3 regions of the Micrococcus sp. iso_26 genome follow, and region 1 is predicted to be linked to each of the others. Evidence: predicted binding sites of a transcription regulator. Region 1 holds the regulator's gene; each other region holds the start of a gene.

Evidence for each region. The regulator HrcA, encoded in region 1, represses chaperone genes, less so after heat shock. The targets are predictions, from matches to a motif close to TTNGCACTCGNNNNNNNCGAGTGCNAA.
Region 2: the regulator HrcA is predicted to act here: its motif matches at 2,008-2,034, upstream of groL (chaperonin GroEL).
Region 3: the regulator HrcA is predicted to act here: its motif matches at 4,699-4,725, upstream of groES (co-chaperone GroES).

Annotation. Positions count from the first base shown of each region.
Region 1 is NZ_CM149652.1:1,263,948-1,270,175, forward strand. Features, by position in the region: gene AC0VX0_RS05845 (16S rRNA (uracil(1498)-N(3))-methyltransferase) at 1-337, opposite strand, end outside; gene dnaJ (molecular chaperone DnaJ) at 334-1,467, opposite strand; gene hrcA (heat-inducible transcriptional repressor HrcA) at 1,543-2,556, opposite strand; gene AC0VX0_RS05860 (DUF3097 family protein) at 2,727-3,587, shown strand; gene AC0VX0_RS05865 (DUF4870 domain-containing protein) at 3,682-4,101, shown strand; gene hemW (radical SAM family heme chaperone HemW) at 4,117-5,397, opposite strand; gene lepA (translation elongation factor 4) at 5,398-6,228, opposite strand, start outside.
Region 2 is NZ_CM149652.1:375,517-381,744, reverse strand. Features, by position in the region: gene AC0VX0_RS01755 (DUF4031 domain-containing protein) at 1-132, shown strand, start outside; gene groL (chaperonin GroEL) at 243-1,874, opposite strand; gene AC0VX0_RS01745 (LytR C-terminal domain-containing protein) at 2,193-3,215, opposite strand; gene AC0VX0_RS01740 (DUF3263 domain-containing protein) at 3,219-3,563, opposite strand; gene AC0VX0_RS01735 (uracil-DNA glycosylase) at 3,600-4,277, shown strand; gene AC0VX0_RS01730 (threonine/serine exporter family protein) at 4,291-6,207, opposite strand.
Region 3 is NZ_CM149652.1:1,806,810-1,813,037, forward strand. Features, by position in the region: gene AC0VX0_RS08320 (dicarboxylate/amino acid:cation symporter) at 1-431, shown strand, start outside; gene AC0VX0_RS08325 (BCCT family transporter) at 433-2,388, opposite strand; gene groL (chaperonin GroEL) at 2,510-4,117, opposite strand; gene groES (co-chaperone GroES) at 4,226-4,522, opposite strand; gene AC0VX0_RS08340 (hypothetical protein) at 5,160-6,137, shown strand.

The sequences.
Region 1 (6,228 bases):
AGGGCACCACGGCGTCCACGCCGAGCTCGACGGCGGCCTGGACCGCCATGAGGTCCCGGTCGCCCTTGGCGAGGGCCTGGACGAGCACGAGCGCCGGGGTGGGCGCCGGCTCCTCCGCCACCGCGTCCAGCCGCACGGACACCGCGTCCGGGGCGGCCGCGAGCACGGTGCCGTGGCCGAGCGTGCCCGACCCGTCGGCCAGGAGCACGGCCTCCCCGAGGGCCAGGCGCATGGCCGCGGCGGCGTGTCGGGCCTCGGGGCCGCCGAAGACGACCTCCGCGCCGGCGCTCGCGCCGGCCAGGGCGCCCGGCTCGAGGTGGAACAGGGGGGCGGTCACAGATTCCTCAGGTTCTCCCGCAGCCGAGCGAACATGCCCTTGGCCTGGGGTGCGCCGTGCACGACCTCCTCGCCGCGCACCTCGGCCAGGCGCTCCAGGAGCTGGCGCTGCTCTTCGTCCAGGTCGGTGGGCGTGGTGACCACCACGTCCACCTTGAGGTCGCCTCGGCCCTGCCCGCGCAGGCGGCCGACGCCCAGGCCGTGGAGGACCTCGACGTGGCCGGACTGCACGCCCGGGTCCAGGCTGACGGACTGCGTGCCGTCCAGGGTGTCCAGCGTGACGGTGGTGCCCAGGGCCGCGGCGGCCATGGGGACGGTCACGGTGGTGGCCAGGTGGTCGCCCTCGCGGCGGAAGGTCTCGTCCGGGCGGACCGCGATCTCCACGTAGAGGTCCCCGTTCGGGCCGCCGCCCGGGCCGGCCTCGCCGCGGCCGGCGAGGTGGATGCGGGTGCCGTCGTCCACGCCCGCGGGGATGCGCAGGGTCAGCGGCGTCCGGGTGCGGACGCGGCCCTGCCCGTCGCACTCGTGGCAGGGCGTCGGGATGACGGTGCCGAACCCCTGGCAGGCGGGGCAGGCCTCGGTGGCCATGACGGTGCCCAGCAGCGACCGCACGGGGCGCTGGATCATGCCGTGGCCGTGGCAGGTCTGGCAGGTCTCCGGCTGGGTGCCGGGCTCGCAGCACGAGCCCTCACACCGATCGCAGCGCACGGCCGTGTCCAACTCGATCGTCTGCTCGCCGCCGAAGACGGCGTCGCGCAGGTCGATCCGCGCGGTCACGAGGGCGTCCTGGCCGCGGCGGGCGCGGCTGGCGGGGCCGCCGCGGCCGCCCTGGCCGGCGGCGTTCATGAAGGTCTCGAAGATGTCGGCGAAGCCCCCGAAGCCGCCCGCCCCGCCGAAGCCGCCCGGGAAGCCGGCCTGGCCGTTCTCATTGCCCGTCGTGTCGTAGGCCCGGCGCCGGCCCTCGTCCGAGAGCACCTCGTAGGCGTGGGAGATGCGCTTGAACTGCTCGGCCGCCTCCGGGTCGGGGTTGACGTCCGGGTGATGGGTGCGCGCGAGCTTGCGGTAGGCGCGGCGGATCTCCTCGGTGCTGGCGTCACGGCTGACGCCGAGCGTCTCGTAGTGGTCGGTCACGGTGGGGATTCCTCTCGGGGAGAGCGGGACGTGGGGCGATGCGGGACGGGGCCCGCCAGGACGCGCGGAGGCGCGTCAGGTGGTCAGGATGCGGGAGAGATAGCGGGCGATCGCCCGGACGGCGGCCATGGTGCCCGGATAGTCCATCCGGGTCGGACCGATGACACCGACCTTCGCCACGGCGCCGGGGCCGTAGGCGGCTGCGACCACCGAGGTGTCCGCGAGCGATCCGACGTTCTCGGACCCGATCCGCACGGACACCCCGTGGGCGTCCTGCTCCATCTCCGTGAGCAGGCGCAGCAGCACCACCTGCTCCTCGAGCGCCTCCAGGATCGGCCCGATGGACGCGCCGAAGTCCCCCGGGGAGCGGGCCAGGTTGGCGGTGCCGGCCAGGACGATGCGGTCCTGCCGACCGGCCTCGAGCAGGTCGTGGACGGCCGCGGCCACGAGGGCGGCGGACTGCTGGTGCTCCGGGCGGACCCGGGTGACGACGTCGTCCACCACGGTGGCCGCCTGCACCGGACCGAGCCCCAGCAGGGCGTCCAGCAGGAGGCCGCGGAGCACGGACAGCTCCGCCTCCTCGACCGGACGGTCCAGCACGGCGTGCCGCTGGTCCACCCGTCCCGTGGACAGGATGAGGACCACGAGCACGCGCGTGGGTGTGAGGGAGACCAGTTCGAGGTGGCGGATCGTGGAGCCGTCCTCGTGGGGGAACTGCGCGACGGCGACCTGCTGGGTCAGCTGGGCCAGGAGGCGCACCGTGGACTCCATCATGTGCTCGGTGTCCGTCTCCGGGTCCAGCAGGGTCCGCACGGCCCGGCGCTCGGCGGGGGACAGCGGCTTCACCTCGGAGAGGCGGTCGACGAACACGCGGTAGCCCTTGTCCGTGGGGACGCGCCCGGCGGAGGTGTGCGGGGCCACGATGAGGCCCTCCTCCTCGAGCGCAGCCATGTCGTTGCGCACGGTCGCGGAGGACACGCCCAGGGCGTGCCGTTCCACGAGCGCCTTGGAGCCCACGGGCTCGCGCAGCGCCACGTAGTCCTCCACGATCGCCTGGAGCACCTGCAGGCGGCGGGGCTGCTCCGACATCTCGGTCCTCCTCTGGTCCGTCGGGATCCGGGGCGACCCCGGAGGTGCCCCTGGCTGGCACTCCGGCGGGTCAAGTGCCAATGCTACCGTCCGACCCGGGGGACGACCCGACCGGCCCGCACGGCTTCGCTCACGGTGATCGCCCGCCCCCGTTGCTACCGTGCTCTCCCATGGACTGGAGCAGCTGGGGCCCCGCGGGCCACGACGACCTGACGCGCCGCCCCGCCCGGACCGTCCCCGATGTGCCCGCCACCCCCGGCACGGTGGTCGAGGACGTGGCCTCCGGGTTCACCGGGGCCGTGAGCGGCATCGAGCGCTCCGGCGGCGTGCACGTGGTGGTCCTGGAGGACCGCCGCGGCGTGCGCCGCGGCTTCCCCCTCGGCGGCGGCTTCTGGATCGACGGCGAGCCCGTGACCCTGGTCCCCCCGACCGCCGCGGCCCCGGCGGCGCCGGCCCGCACCGCCTCCGGCTCGCGACGGGTCGAGGGGGCGCGGGCCCGCACTGCCCGCGCCTCTCGCATCTGGGTGGAGGGCGTGCACGACGCCGAGCTGGTGGAGAAGGTGTGGGGCGAGGACCTGCGCCTCGAGGGCATCGTCGTGGAGCCCCTGCACGGCGTGGACGACCTCGCCGGGGCGATCCGTGCGTTCGCCCCCGGTCCGCGGCGCCGGCTCGGGATCCTCGTGGACCATCTCGTCACCGGGTCCAAGGAGGAGCGCCTCGCGGCCGAGGCCATGCGCGTGCCGGGGGCCGCGGGCAACGTGCTCATCCTCGGTCACCCCTACGTGGACGTCTGGCAGGTCATCAAGCCCTCCGTCTTCGGCATCCCCGCGTGGCCCGTCGTGCCGAAGGGGCAGGACTGGAAGACGGGGATCCTGCGGGGACTGGGCTGGCCGCACGGGAGCAAGGAGGCCACGGGGCTGGGGTGGAAGCGGCTGCTCTCCCACGTCACCACGTACGCGGACCTCGAGCCGTCCCTGCTGGGCCGCGTGGAGGAGCTCATCGACTTCCTCACCGCCGCACCCGAGCACTGATCTCGGCGCGGCCCCCGCCCGCCCGCGCTATGCTGGCCCATGCCCTGCGCCCGGTCCCCGGCGCGCGGGTCCCGCGATCCAGGAGGAGCCCCTCGTGAACACCCGCGCGCAGCCCGACGCCGGCCGCACCGGCCACGGCCCGCCCGCCTGGCTCGTCTCGGCCGGCGGCCGCGGCGCCCCGCTCACGGCGAAGCAGGACCGTGACCGCGCGGCGCTGGCCCATCTCAGTCTGGCGTTCGGCGTGCTCGGCCCGCTGGTCGTGTGGCTGCTCTATCGCGACCGCGGCCCGTTCACCTCGCAGGAGTCGCGGGAGGCCCTGAACTTCTCCGGGCCGCCCACGCTCATCACGCTCCTGTTCTTCTTCCTGTCCCTGTTGCCGGTGGTCGGCCCGATCTTCGCGATCCTCGGCGCGCTCACGTGGGCCGCCATGGCGGTCTACGGCGTGATGGGCGCCTCGCACGTGTCCAAGGGCCGTCCGTTCCGGTACCCGTTCAACCTGCGCATCCTGCGCTGACCCGGGGTCGGCCGGTCAGAAGCCGGCCAGCGCCCGGACGATCGCGTCGTTGCGCAGCCGCCCCTCGAGCGTCGGGATGATGCGCCCGTCGACGGCGGCGCGCCCGTCCAGCAGGCCCGCGGCGATGAGTTCGGCGATCGCCCCGCGGATCCGCGCGGCCTCCCCCGGCGTCTCCGAGACGAGCTCCGCGGTCGGGAGCCCGTCCACCGTGCGCACCGCGAGCATGATGCGCTCGAGGCGCCGCGCGTCGGCGTCGGGCCGCTCGCGGCCGACGGCGGGGGTGACCCCCGTGGCCAGCCGTTGCGCGTAGGCGGCGGGGTGCTTGGCGTTCCAGAACCGGACGCCGGCGAGGTGCGAGTGCGCGCCCGGGCCGATCCCCCACCAGTCCTGGTCCTCCCAGTACGCCACGTTGTGCCGCGCGCGGTGGACCCCGGAGCCCTGCGGGTCGCGCGCCCAGTTGGACACCTCGTACCAGCGGTAGCCGGCGGCGCTGAGCAGCTCCTCGGCGAGCAGGTACTTGTCCGCCTGGTCGTCGGGGTCCACGTCCGCCACCTCGCCGCGGGCCACCTGGGCCCCGAGCTTGGTGCCCTCCTCCACGATCAGCGAGTACGCGCTCACGTGGTCCGGGGCCAGGGCGACGGCGGCCTCGAGCGTGGCCCGCCAGTCGGCGAGGGACTCCCCCGCGGTCCCGTAGATCAGGTCCAGGGACACCTCCAGGCCGGCCTCGCGGGCCGCGGCGACGGCGGCGGGGACGGACTCGGGCCGATGGGTGCGCTCGAGCGTGGCGAGCACGTGCGGCATCGCGGACTGCATGCCCAGGGAGAGGCGGGTGAAGCCGCCGGCCGCGAGCTGGCGGGCGTACTCCGGAGTGATGGTGTCCGGGTTGGCCTCGGTGGTGACCTCCGCGCCGGGCGCGATCCCGAACCGGTCCACCGCCGCCTGGAGGATGCGCACGAGGTCCGCGGCCGGCAGGAGCGTGGGCGTGCCGCCGCCGAAGAACACCGTGTGCAGCGGGCGGGCGGGCACGTCCGAGGACGCGAGCACGTCCGCGGCGAAGTCCAGCTCCGCGACCGCCGACTCCCAGTAGTCGCCGCGGCCCGCGCCGGGGCCGAGGTCGACGGCCGTGTACGTGTTGAAGTCGCAGTAGCCGCAGCGCACGGTGCAGAACGGCACGTGGACGTACAGGCTGAAGGTGCGCGCCGCGCCGTCGCCGGCGGCCGCGCGCACCCGCTGCCCGACGTCGGCCGGCAGCCGGCCGTCGTCGGGGACCGGCTCGCCGAGGGGCAGGGCGGGCACTTACTTCTTCGCCGCCTGGTCGGCGCCGGCGCCGTCCGAGGACAGGGCGGCGATGAAGGCCTCCTGCGGGACCTCGACCCGGCCCACCATCTTCATGCGCTTCTTGCCCTCCTTCTGCTTCTCGAGCAGCTTGCGCTTGCGGGAGATGTCGCCGCCGTAGCACTTGGAGAGCACGTCCTTGCGGATCGCGCGGATGTTCTCGCGGGCGATGATGCGCGAGCCGATGGCGGCCTGGATCGGCACCTCGTACTGCTGGCGCGGGATCAGCTCCTTGAGCTTGCCCGTCATCATCACGCCGTACGTATAGGCGTTGTCCTTGTGGGTGATGGAGGAGAACGCGTCCACCTGTTCGCCCTGGAGCAGGATGTCCACCTTGACGAGGTCGGCCGCCTGGTCACCGTCGGCCTTCCAGTCCAGCGAGGCGTACCCCTTGGTGCGGGACTTGAGCTGGTCGAAGAAGTCGAACACGATCTCGGCCAGCGGGATCCAGTAGCGGATCTCCACCCGTTCCTCGGAGAGGTAGTCCATGCCCTTGAGGTTGCCGCGCTTGGCCTGGCACAGCTCCATGACGGCGCCGATGAACTCGGCCGGCACGATGATCGTGGCCGAGGCCATGGGCTCGCGCACCTCGAGGATCTTGCCCTCGGGGAACTCGGAGGGGTTGGTCACGGTGACGACCTCACGGTCCTCCCGGGTGACCTCGTAGACCACGTTGGGCGCGGTGGAGATGAGGTCGAGCCCGAACTCGCGCTCGAGGCGCTCGCGCACGATCTCCAGATGCAGCAGACCGAGGAAGCCGACGCGGAAGCCGAAGCCCAGCGCGACCGAGGT
Region 2 (6,228 bases), 890 kb from region 1:
CGCGGTCGCGGCGCGGTGCTGGACGCCCTGCTGGACGCCGAGCGGCTGTATCGGACCGCGCCCGGCCGAACGCGCTGGGAGGCCGCCGCCCGCCGCAACCTGGCGGCGGAACGAGCCGCGCTGTCGGCCTGAGCGGGGCGCCCCGGTGCCGGCCCCGGACGCGGCGAGGCCCGCCTCCCCGGACGGGGAGACGGGCCTCGCTGGCTGGGCGCCCGAACGGGCCGGGCCGGCTCAGCGGCTGATCACATCATGCCGCCCATGCCGCCCATCGGGTCCATGCCCTCGGCGCCGGCGGCGGCCTTCTCGGGCTTGTCCGCGACGACGGCCTCGGTGGTCAGGAACAGGCCCGCGATGGACGCGGCGTTCTGCAGGGCCGAGCGGGTCACCTTCACCGGGTCGTTGATGCCGGCGGCCAGCAGGTCCTCGTACTCGCCGGTGGCGGCGTTCAGGCCGTGACCGTCGTCGAGGGTCTTGACCTTGTCCGCCACGACGCCGGGCTCCAGGCCGGCGTTGAAGGCGATCTGCTTCAGCGGGGCCTCGATGGCGACCTTCACGATGTTCGCGCCGGTGGCCTCGTCGCCCTCGAGCTGCAGGCCGCCGAACGCCTTGGCGCCGGCCTGGATCAGGGCCACGCCGCCGCCGGCGACGATGCCCTCCTCCACGGCGGCCTTGGCGTTGCGCACGGCGTCCTCGATGCGGTGCTTACGCTCCTTGAGCTCCACCTCGGTGGCCGCGCCGGCCTTGATGACGGCCACGCCGCCGGCCAGCTTGGCGAGGCGCTCCTGCAGCTTCTCGCGATCGTAGTCCGAGTCGGTGTTCTCGATCTCGGAGCGGATCTGGGCCACGCGGCCGGCGATCTGCTCGGCGTCGCCGCCACCCTCCACGATGGTGGTCTCGTCCTTGGTGACGACCACCTTGCGGGCGGTGCCCAGCAGGTCGAGGGTCGCGTTCTCCAGGGACAGGCCCACCTCGGAGGAGATGACCTGGCCGCCGGTGAGGATGGCGATGTCGGCGAGCATGGCCTTGCGGCGGTCACCGAAGCCCGGGGCCTTCACGGCCACGGACTTGAAGGTGCCGCGGATCTTGTTGACCACGAGGGTGGCCAGGGCCTCGCCCTCGACGTCTTCGGCGATGATCAGCAGCGGCTTGCCCGACTGCATGACCTTCTCGAGGATCGCCACCATGTCCTTCACGGAGGAGATCTTCGAGTTGACGATGAGGATGTAGGGATCCTCGAGGACGGCCTCCTGGCGGTCCGCGTCGGTCACGAAGTAACCGGAGATGTAGCCCTTGTCGAAGCGCATGCCCTCGGTGAGCTCGAGCTCGAGGCCGAAGGTGTTGGACTCCTCGACGGTGATGACGCCCTCCTTGCCGACCTTGTCCAGGGCCTCGGCGATGAGGGAGCCGATCTGCTTGTCCGCGGCGGAGATCGAGGCGGTGGCCGCGATCTGGTCCTTGGTCTCGATCTCGCGGGAGGCGGAGAGCAGCTCGGAGGTGACGGCCTCCACGGCCTTCTCGATGCCGCGCTTCAGGGACAGCGGGTCGGCGCCCGCGGCCACGTTGCGCAGGCCCTCGCGGACCAGCGCCTGGGCCAGCACGGTGGCGGTGGTGGTGCCGTCGCCGGCGACGTCGTCGGTCTTCTTGGCGACCTCCTTGACGAGCTCCGCGCCGATCTTCTCGTACGGGTCCTCGAGCTCGATCTCCTTGGCGATGGAGACGCCGTCGTTGGTGATGGTGGGGGCGCCCCACTTCTTCTCCAGCACCACGTTGCGGCCGCGGGGGCCGAGGGTCACCTTCACGGCGTCGGCCAGGGTGTTCAGGCCCTTCTCCAGGCCGCGGCGGGCCTCTTCGTCGAATGCGATGGTCTTGGCCATGTGCAGGTCCTTTCTGGACGTCGGCTTCCTACTGCTGGTGGCTGACCCGCGCCGGTGCCCGCGACGGACGGCCCCTGGGGGCCTCACCGGTGGACAGGTCCTCCTCCACGGCGCCGGGCCAACCGGGGTACGGCTGGCAGTCGCGCCTTCGGAGTGCTAACCCCATTATGAGCACTCGCACCGGGAGAGTGCAAAGGGTCCGCAGTGCGGGGCCCGCCCTTCCGCGGACGGCGGACGGCCCCCGGCAGAACGCCTCGGAAGGCGCCCCGCCGGGGGCCGGAAAGGGTGCGCGGCCGGCACGGCCGCACGACGGGCGGATCAGCTGGTGACGACCACCGCGATACCGTTCACCTGCAGGTTCGGGGTCTGCATGACCGGGAAGCCGAGCTCCTTGCCGACCGCCTCGGCGGCGGCCTTGTTGGCCGAGCCGTTGTACAGGACGGTGGAGGACTGGATGCCGTAGCCGCTCCAGTTCTTCGCGTCCACCGAGGTGTAGCCGGCGCCCGTGAGCCGCTGCGCGTAGGAGGCGGCGAGGCCCTGGGTGCGGGTCGCGTTGTACACGGTGACGTGGGTGCCGCGCACGGCCGCGGACTGCGCGGCTGCACGAGAGCTCGACGCGGCCGCAGACTGCGCGGCCGCACGAGAGCTCGACGCGGCCGCGGACTGCGAGCGCGAGGCCTCCGCCGCGGCGGCCGAACGGGACGCGGCGGCGCGCGAGGACTCCGCCGCCTGGACGGCCGCCGCCGACCGGGACGCCTCTGCGGACTGCGCGGCGGCCTCGGAACGCGAGGCCTCCGCCGCCTGTGCCTCGGCGGCGGCACGGGACGACTCGGCGGACTGCGCGGCGGCTTCGGAACGCGAGGCCTCCGCCGCCTGTGCCTCCGCGGCGGCCCGGGACGACGCGGCAGCCTGGGACGACTCGGCGGCCTCGGCGGCAGCCGCCTCCTGCGCCGCCCGCGAGGACTCGGCCGCGGCCGCGGAACGGGACGCCTCCGCCGCGTCCTCGGACGGGGTGGCGGACTCGGTCGCGGACGCAGTCGACGCCGACGCGGAGGACGCCGAGGAGGACACGGACGACGCCGACGTCGACGGCGCGGCAGCCGGGGCCGTCGTCGAGCTCTCGGCGGCGACGGGCTCGGAGCGGTCGCCGGTGAGCCACGGCAGGACGACGCCCACGAACAGGCCGGCGAGCAGGACGAGGCCGGCCACCCAGAGCAGCGGGCTCAGGCGGCGACCCCCGCCCGCGGCGGTCGCGCCGGCAGCGGCGAAGGACTCGCGGTGCGCGCCGCGCTGGTCCGTGTACTCGGGGACCTCGTCGAAGCGGTCGGGCTGGTAGGCCATGGGTCAGTTCTCCTGGCGGGAAGCGGGCGTGGACGGCGCCGGATCCGCGGGTCCCCTCCGGGCCCGGCTGCGGGTGCCGCGCTTGCGCAGCAGCCGCGTGACCAGCAGGGGTCGGTAGGCCAGGGCGGCCTCACGGTCCAGCAATCCGTTCAACACCTGATAATAGGCGGTCGGAGACAGCCCCAGACGCTCTCGGACGGCGTGGTCCTTGGCCCCGCCGTACCGCCAGGTGGCGGCCTCCAGGTCCAGGACCGCACGCTCCAGGTCCGTCAGCTCGTCCCGTCGCGCACGCGCGCGGGCACCCTCGTCCGGGGCCGGATCGGGCGAGACGGGCGTGGGGTGGGACATGGCGGCCACTGTACCCACCCGGTCTACCCTCGGGGCATGGAGTTCATCGCGCCCCTGGATCCGGGCTGGGAGGCGGCCCTCGCCCCGCAGGCCGCCGCGTTCGAGCAGGTCGGCGAGGCCCTGCGTGCCCGCCGGGCGGCCGGAGAGCAGGTGCTGCCGGCGCCGGAGCACATCCTGCGGGCGTTCCGTCAGCCGTTCGCGGACGTCCGCGTCCTCGTGCTGGGCCAGGACCCCTACCCGACGCCGGGCCATCCGATCGGCCTGAGCTTCGCGGTGGACCGCCACGTGCGGCCGCTGCCCCGCTCCCTGGCCAACATCCACCGGGAGCTGCACGACGACCTCGGCATCACCCCGCCCGCCCACGGGGACCTCTCCGCGTGGACGGACCAGGGCGTGCTGCTGCTGAACCGCGCCCTCAGCGTGCGGGCCGGCGCACCCGGCAGCCACCGCGGCCTCGGCTGGGAGCAGATCACGGAGGCCGCGGTGCGGGCCCTCTGCGCGCGCGGCACCCCGCTCGTGGGGCTGCTGTGGGGAGCCGACGCGCGGCGCATGGCGCCGCTGCTGACGGCGGCGGGGGCCGGCGTCGTGGAGTCCCCGCATCCCTCGCCCCTGAGCGCCCACCGCGGGTTCTTCGGCTCCCGGCCGTTCAGCCGGGTGAACCGGCTCCTCGAGGCGGCCGGCGCGGCCCCGGTGGACTGGCGCCTGCCCGACTGAGCCGGGCCGCCGGTCAGCCGCGCTGGTGCATCACGAGTTCGGTGGGCAGCAGCGTGCCCATCCGGTCGGTGATCGGCTTGGCCAGGGTGTTGCCGAAGGCGACGCCGGCCGCGATTGCCACGACGATGACCGCGGCGTTGAAGAGTCCCTCGACGCCCAGCAGCGTGGCCCCGGTCTCCACGGTGAACCCGTAGACGGACCGGAACATGGTGAGTCCGGGAAGCAGGAACAGCATGGACGGCAGGACGATCACGAGCGCCGGGGCCGCGAGCCGCTGGGCCACCAGGCGGCCGAGGAACCCGACCGCCGCCGCGGCGACCGCGGGCACCAGCCGGTCGCTGACCCCGATCTGCTGCGCTGCCAGGTACGCGCCGAAGCCGGCCCCGGACACGAGACCGCAGGCCAGGATCTGGGGCCACCGCGACTGCTCCACCACCGCGTCCGCCATGCCCGCGGCCATCACGAGGCCCAGCAGCAGCAGCGGCGGATAGCTCAGCGTCCCCGCCTCGGCCAGGTCCAGCTGTTCGAATCCCACGAGATCCCCGATGCCCACGGCGATCATGATCCCGGCCATCACGCCGGCGAACACGAGCAGCGCGGAGAGGAAGCGGCCCGCGGCGGTCACCGGGAAGCCGTGGATGGCGTCCTGCACCGCGGTGACGAACCTCGCCGTGGGCAGGAGCATCATGATGCCGCCGGCGATCACCAGCGCCGGGTTGACCGGCAGGTCGAGGGCGTGGGCCATCAGCGCGATCACCGTGGCCGTGATCGCCCCGAACATCGTGGAGAAGATCTCCGGGAAGCGCGCCTTGTCCGCCTGGACCTTGAGCCAGAAGACCAGCCAGGTGGAGACCATGCCCAGGGCCGCGCCCGTCCAGGTCCCGCCGATGAACGGCACGAAGCAGGCCACGAACACGCCGGAGAAGAGGACCTCGAAGACGGCGGGGAACGGCTTGGGCTGATGCCGGATCTCCACGAGCCGGCGCTGGGCCTCGGCCCGGTCCACCTCGCCCGCGGCGATCTCCTCGACGAGCCGGTGGACGGCCACGAGCCCCTCGAAGTTCACCGAGGACGAGCGGACCACCCGCTGGAGGGTGAACGGGGCCTCGCCGCGTGAGGAGTCGGGCGCGTAGTTCAGGGAGATGGACTGGTTGGTCAGGTCCACCTCGGTCTCGAGGATCCCGTAGGCCTGCGTGGCCACGATGATCGAGGTCTCCACGTCCAGCGAGGCCGCCCCGAAGCTGAACATGGTCTCGCCCAGCTTGAGGGCGAAGTCCAGGGTGGTGCGGGCCTCGAGGGCCTGCGCCTCCGCGCGACGCTGCTGCAGCGTGGAGCGCATGCGGCGCCCATACGGCGAGGAGTGCAGGCGGTCGGCCAGCACGAGCGCCTGCGTCGGCAGGTTCTCGACGAAGACCTCACGGGAGCGTCGGCCCGGCCGACGCCCGCGCTTCTCGGGCGGGCCCACGGGGACCACCGGGTCCGGGACGGTGATGTCCGGCGCGGGGATCACGTCCGGGGCGGGCAGGGCGCCGTCGGCGTCCGCGGGGGCCAGGACGGAGGTGGGCACCTGCTCGGACAGCGGCGGCTCTGTCAGGGGCGCGTCCGCGGCCGGTTCCGGCAGCGTCTCCGCCTCCGGCTCTGCCGGCTCCTCCGGCTCCGGCTCCGGCTCCGGGACCGGATCGGCGGCGGCGGGGCGGACCACGGGCGGCAGCGGCTCCGTCGGCTCGACGGCGACCGCGGCCGGGTGGGCGGACTCCGCCGGGTCAAGGTCGAGCAGGCCGGGGTCCTCCGGGTCGAGTGCGAGGTCGCCGGCAGCCGCGGCATCCTCGGCGCCGGCCGGGCGCAGCACGGGGATGAGCGTGGGGACGGCCGGGGGCTCCGCGATGCGGGGGTCGAACCGCGCCGGCTCCTGGGTGCCCTCCTGCTCCATGCGGCTCACCCTCTCCTTCCG
Region 3 (6,228 bases), 540 kb from region 1:
GCGCCGCGATCTACCCGGCCGTGGCCGCGGTGTTCATCGCCCAGTTCTACGGGATCGACATGAGCCTGAGCCAGTACGCCCTCGTGGCACTCGTGTCCGTGCTGGGCTCGGCCGCGACCGCCGGCACCACCGGCGCCACCGTGATGCTCACGCTCACGCTGTCCACCGCCGGGCTGCCCCTCGAGGGCATGGCCCTGCTCCTGGCCGTCGACCCGATCGTGGACATGGGCCGCACCGCCCTCAACGTGTCCGGCCAGGCCCTCATCCCCGCGCTCGTGGCCTCCCAGGAGGGCATCCTCGACCGGGACCGCTACGACGCCCCACGCGGCGACATCTTCGGCGAGGACGAGGAGGAGATCGTCGAAGCCCGCGCCCACGCGACCGCCGACTCCCGCGCCCAGCTCGTCGGCACCCCGGAGCCGCGCGCCTGAGTCAGCGGCCGGACGGGCCTGCTCCGGCGGGCCCGTCCGCGCCGTCCCCGTCCCCCTCGTCCAGGTACTCGCCCAGCACGTAGTCGTAGTCCACGGGGTTCCCGTCCTCGTCCGTGCGGCGGTACCAGTCGGTGATCTCTGCGGCGGTGGAGTCGAACCCCTCGCCGGCCGCGTACCAGCTGCCCGGCGGGGTGCGCTCCACCGTGAACGCGAAGTCGTCCCCGTACTCCACCAGGCCCCGCACCGTCGCCTTCTCGACGGCGGCCCGCTGGTACCGGTCACGGATCGCGAAGGGGTCGTTGGCCAGTTCGCGCTGGAGCGCGACCGCCATGAGGACGAGCACCACGGTGAACGGCAGCGCCGTGATGGTGATGAGGTTCTGCAGGCCGGTGAGCGCGGTGTCGCCGCCGGTCAGCAGCATCACGACCGCGATGCCCGCCATGCACAGTGCCCAGAACACCGTGATCGTGCGGCGCGGGGCCGGGGCGCCGCGCTGCGAGAGCTGCGAATTCACGATCGAGGCGGAGTCCGCCGTCGTGATGAAGAAGACCGCCAGCATGACGATCACGACCGGGGCCACCAGCCCGCCGCCGGGCAGCTGGTCCAGGACCACCCAGAAGATCTCCGCCGGCGCGGGCAGCGACGCGGCTGTGCCGTCCGGCGCCACGGAGCCCTGGGTCCGCTGCAGCCAGATGGTGGTGCCGCCGATGATCGTGAACGCGCCGACGATCACCGCGGCCGGGATGAACAGGGCCCCGAGGACGTACTGGCGGATGGTCCGACCCTTCGAGATCTTCGCCATGAACACGCCCACGAACGGGGCCCAGCTGACCCACCACGCCCAGTAGAAGATCGTCCAGCTGGAGAGGAACTCCTGCATGTCCTCCCCCTGGGCCATCGAGGCGCCGAGGGCGTCCGGGGCGGAGGAGACGTAGTCCATCAGGACGCCGGGCACGATGTTCAGCAGGAACGCCGTCGGGCCGACGACGAAGAAGAACAGCGCCAGGCCGAGGGCGAGCAGCATGTTGATGTTGGACAGCCACCGGATGCCGCGGGCCACACCGGACACCGCCGAGAAGATGGTGCCGATCGTGAGCACCACGATGATCCCCAGCGCCACCGTGTTCCCCGGCGCCGACCAGCCCGAGACGATCTCCACGCCGCGGCCGATCTGGAGGGCGCCGATGCCCAGCGAGGCCGCCGTGCCGAACAATGTGGCGATGATCGCGAGCCCGTCGATCAGGCGCGCGCCGACCGAGTCGCTGCGCTGGGAGTCGCCGAACAGCGGCGCGATGATCGAGCTCATCAGCGGCACCCGGCCCCGGCGGTAGGACACGTAGCCGACCGACAGGCCGACGACCGCGTAGATCGCCCACGCGTTCACGCCCCAGTGCAGCGCGGCCTGGGCCAGCGCGCCCGTCACCGCCTCCTCGCTCCCCGCCTCGTACGCCCCCGGGCGCGGGGCCAGGTAGTAGGTCAGCGGCTCGTACGGGCCGAAGAAGATGATGCCGATGCCGATGCCGGCCGCGAAGAGCATGGCCGACCAGCTCGCCGTGGAGTACTCCGGCTTCTCCCCGTCCAGGCCCAGCGGGATCTCGCCGTACCGGGAGAACGCCAGGACCAGCAGGAACACCACCATCCCGATGGCCAGCAGGACGAACAGCCAGCCGGCGTGGACCATCACCCAGTCGAGGGCCGCGCTCGAGACGGCCAGCACGGCGTCCGGCTGCAGCACGCCCCACACCACGAAGCCGACCACCAGCAGGCCGACGACGGCGAGGATCACCCGGTCCACGCCGTAGCGCACCCGGCGGTCCTCCACGGACACGCCCGGCACGAGGGCCGGGTGGATGCCGTGCGGATAGGAGAACTCGCGGACGAAGCGGCGCAGCCGTGGCCGGGCCGGGGCCCGGGTCGGGTGGGACCCGGTGGGACGGGGCGGCGTGGGTGTGTCCATGGGCACACCCTAGAGGGCGCCCCGGACGGCGGTCGTCTCCCGCCCGCACGACGACGGCCCCTCACCCGGGCGGGCGAGGGGCCGTCGTCGTCGACCGGCCGCGTCAGGGCCGACGGAGGGGTCAGTGCTGGTGGTCGGCCTCGTCCTCCTCGGCGGGCTTGTCCGCCACGAGGGTCTCGGTGGTCAGCACGAGGGCCGCGATGGAGGCGGCGTTGGCCAGCGCGGAGCGGGTCACCTTGACCGGGTCGATCACGCCGTCGGCGATCAGGTCGCCGTAGACGCCGGTCTTCGCGTTGAAGCCGTGGTTCGGCTCCAGCTCGGCGACCTTGGAGACCACCACGTAGCCGTCCTCGCCCGCGTTCTGGGCGATCCAGCGCAGCGGCTGCTTCAGGGCCTTGCGGACGATGTCCACGCCCACGGCGGCGTCGCCGGTCAGGGCCTGGACGTCGGCGTCGGTGTCGAGCGCGGTCAGCGCGTTGATGAGCGCGGTGCCGCCGCCGGCCACGATGCCCTCCTCGAGGGCGGCGCGGGTCGAGGACACGGCGTCCTCGATGCGGTGCTTGCGCTCCTTGAGCTCCACCTCGGTGGCGGCGCCCACGCGGATCACGCCGATGCCGCCGGAGAGCTTGGCGAGGCGCTCCTGGAGCTTCTCGCGGTCCCAGTCGGAGTCGGTCGCGGCGGCCTCGGCCTTGATCTGGGCGACCCGGGCCTCGACGTCCTCGGCCGCACCGCCGCCGTCGACGATGGTGGTCTCGTCCTTGGTGACGGTGATGCGGCGGGCGGAGCCGAGCACGTCCAGGTCGGCCTGCTCGAGCTTCATGCCGAGGTCCGGGGAGACGACCTGGGCGCCGGTGAGGATCGCGATGTCCTGCATCATGGCCTTGCGGCGGTCGCCGAAGCCCGGGGCCTTGACGGCCACGACGTTCAGGGTGCCGCGGATCTTGTTGACCACGAGGGTGGACAGGGCCTCGCCCTCGACGTCCTCGGCGATCACGAACAGCGGCTTGTTGGCCTGCAGGACCTTCTCCAGCAGTGGCAGCAGCTCCTGCACGTTGGAGATCTTGCCCGAGTTGATCAGGACGTAGGCGTCCTCGAGCACGGCCTCCTGACGCTCGGCGTCGGTGACCATGTACGGGGACAGGAAGCCCTTGTCGAACTGCATGCCCTCGGTGACGTCCAGCTCGGTGGAGGTCGTGGAGGACTCCTCGATGGTGATGACGCCGTCGGTGCCGACCGTGTCGAACGCGCGGGCCAGCAGCTCGCCGACCTCGTCGTTCTGGGCCGAGATGGCGGCCACGTGGGCCACCTCCTGGCCCTCGACCGGGCGGGCGTTCTCCTGCAGGCGCCGCTCGACGGCGGCCACGGCCACCTCGATGCCCTTCTTGACCTCGCCCGGCGCGGCGCCGGCGGCGACCTGGCGCATACCCTCGTTCACGAGGGCCTGGGCCAGCACGGTGGCGGTGGTGGTGCCGTCGCCCGCGATGTCGTTGGTCTTGGTGGCGACCTCCTTGGCGAGCTGGGCGCCCATGTTCTCGTACGGGTCCTCCAGCTCCACCTCACGGGCGATCGTGACGCCGTCGTTGGTGATGGTGGGGGCGCCCCACGCCTTGTCGAGCACCACGTTGCGACCCTTGGGGCCGAGGGTGACCTTGACGGTGTCGGCGAGCTTGTCGATGCCGGCCTGGAGGGCGCGGCGTGCGTCGTCGTTGAAAGCCAGCTGCTTGGCCATGACGGACGCTCCTTTCGTTCAGGGAGTCAGGGGGTGCGGGGACGCGAGGGGCCCGGGGCGCGCGCACCGGTGCGGTGCGCGCCGCTCACCGGGCCCGTCGCGGCGGGGTCACTTGGTGACGACGGCCAGCACGTCGCGGGCGGAGAGCACCAGGTACTCCTCGCCGCCGACCTTGACCTCGGTGCCGCCGTACTTGGAGTACAGCACCACGTCACCCTCGGCGACGTCGACCGGCACGCGGTTGCCGTTCTCGGCGACCCGGCCCGGGCCCACGGCCACGACCTGGCCCTCCTGCGGCTTCTCCTTGGCGGTGTCCGGGATCACGAGGCCCGACGCGGTGGTCTGCTCGGCCTCCAGGGGGCGGACAACGATGCGATCCTCAAGGGGCTTGATGGAGACAGACATGCTGCACACTCCTTCTTCGTCGACGTGCGGCTCCGGCGGGCTCGCCGGACCGCTGATGCTGTGGTCTGCGGGTGCGCCACGGGCGTCAGACCCTCCGTCGTCGCGGTGCCGGACGGTCCACCTCGGGCATTGGCACCCGGTACCCCCGAGTGCCAGTGCCCACTCTACTCCGGGTTCTGGCACTCCTTCAACATGAGTGCCAGCCGTGTCCCCGCCGTCCGCCGTGGGCGGAGGGCGCGGGGCGCGGTGCGGTGGGATGCCGTGGGGCGGCGGGCGGGGCGGGTTCCGAGCCCAAGAGCACGCGGAGTGGTCACGACTGCGGCCCGCAACCTGTCCCTCCCCCACTCCCCACCCTCCCCCCTCGCCACCCTCCGTGGGCAGAAACCGCACCCCCGCCCGTCGCGTGGGCAGCATCCGCAGGTTTTCGGTCTCCGTGGGCAGAAGCGCCCTCTCTTCTGCCCACGGATGTTGCGTGGGCGGAACTCCTCGCAGTTCTGCCCACCGAGCCATGACGACGTCGTCCCGGCGGGACAACCGGCCGCCGCCGAGTCCTGCACAGCCGGCCCACCCCGCGCCGGTGTGCACAGACACGCGGCCCGCCCGGCCGTCGTCAGGCCGACCGCGTCAAGGTCGACCCATGTCCTTCGCCCCCGATCTCCCCCTCGTCCCCGTCTTCACCACCCGCGACGTGCTCGAACGCGGTCTGCCGCCCAGCCGGGTGCGGCGGTCCGACGTCCTCCGCCTCGCCCGCGGCATCCACCGTCGCCGTGACATGCCGCTGCGCACCTGGGAGTCTGCCGGGCTCCCGCCGCCGCACCACGGGGTCGGCCTCGACCTGCTGACCGCCCTCCTGCGGTCCCGTCCCGACGCCGTTCTCTCCCACGAGACGGCGGCGCACCTCCACGGCCTCCCGCTTCCCCCGGGCGGGGCCACGCGACGCGCCGCCGTCGAGATCACGTTGCACCGCGGCACCGCACGGGCGCGGATCCCCGGCGTCATGGAGCACCGCAGACCCCTGCCCGCCGGCCACGTCACCTCCGTGCTCGGGCTACGGGTGACGACGCCGGAACGGACCTGGCTCGATCTGTGCTCGATCGGCCACCCCTGGGACGAGGCATCCCTCGTGTCGGCGGGTGACCACCTGGTCCGTCACCCCTGGTCCCCGCGCGGCCGGCGGCCTCCCATCACCACGGTCACCGCGCTGCACGAGGCGATGCGGCCGCTCGGGCGGTTCGTCGGAAGACCGCGGGCGACGGCGGCGCTCGAGCGCGTACGGGTGGGTGCCGACTCGCCGCAGGAGACCCGGCTGAGGCTGGCGCTCGTCGAGGCGGGGCTGGGCGAGCCGACGCTGCAGCACGTGTTCGACCCCGGGCGGCGGGACGCCCCCGAGGCCGATCTGTGGTTCGAGGACTGCCGGCTCGTCCTCCAGTACGACGGCGAGGTGCACCGGAGTGCCGAGCAACACGCCCGGGACGCCCGGCGAGACCAGTACTACGCGGAGCGTGGGCAGATGACCCTGCACGTCACGAGCCGGGACGTCGGCGAGGGATACGCGCGGGTGATCGAGGCCGTCCTCAGACGACGGGCACAGGTCTCGAACGGCTGGGATGCCTGACGTCGTCGTCGCGTATGGCCCTGCCGTCCATGCGCAGGGGTTCCGTGGGCAGAAGCGAGGGTGCTTCTGCCCACGGAACCTGGAAACACGC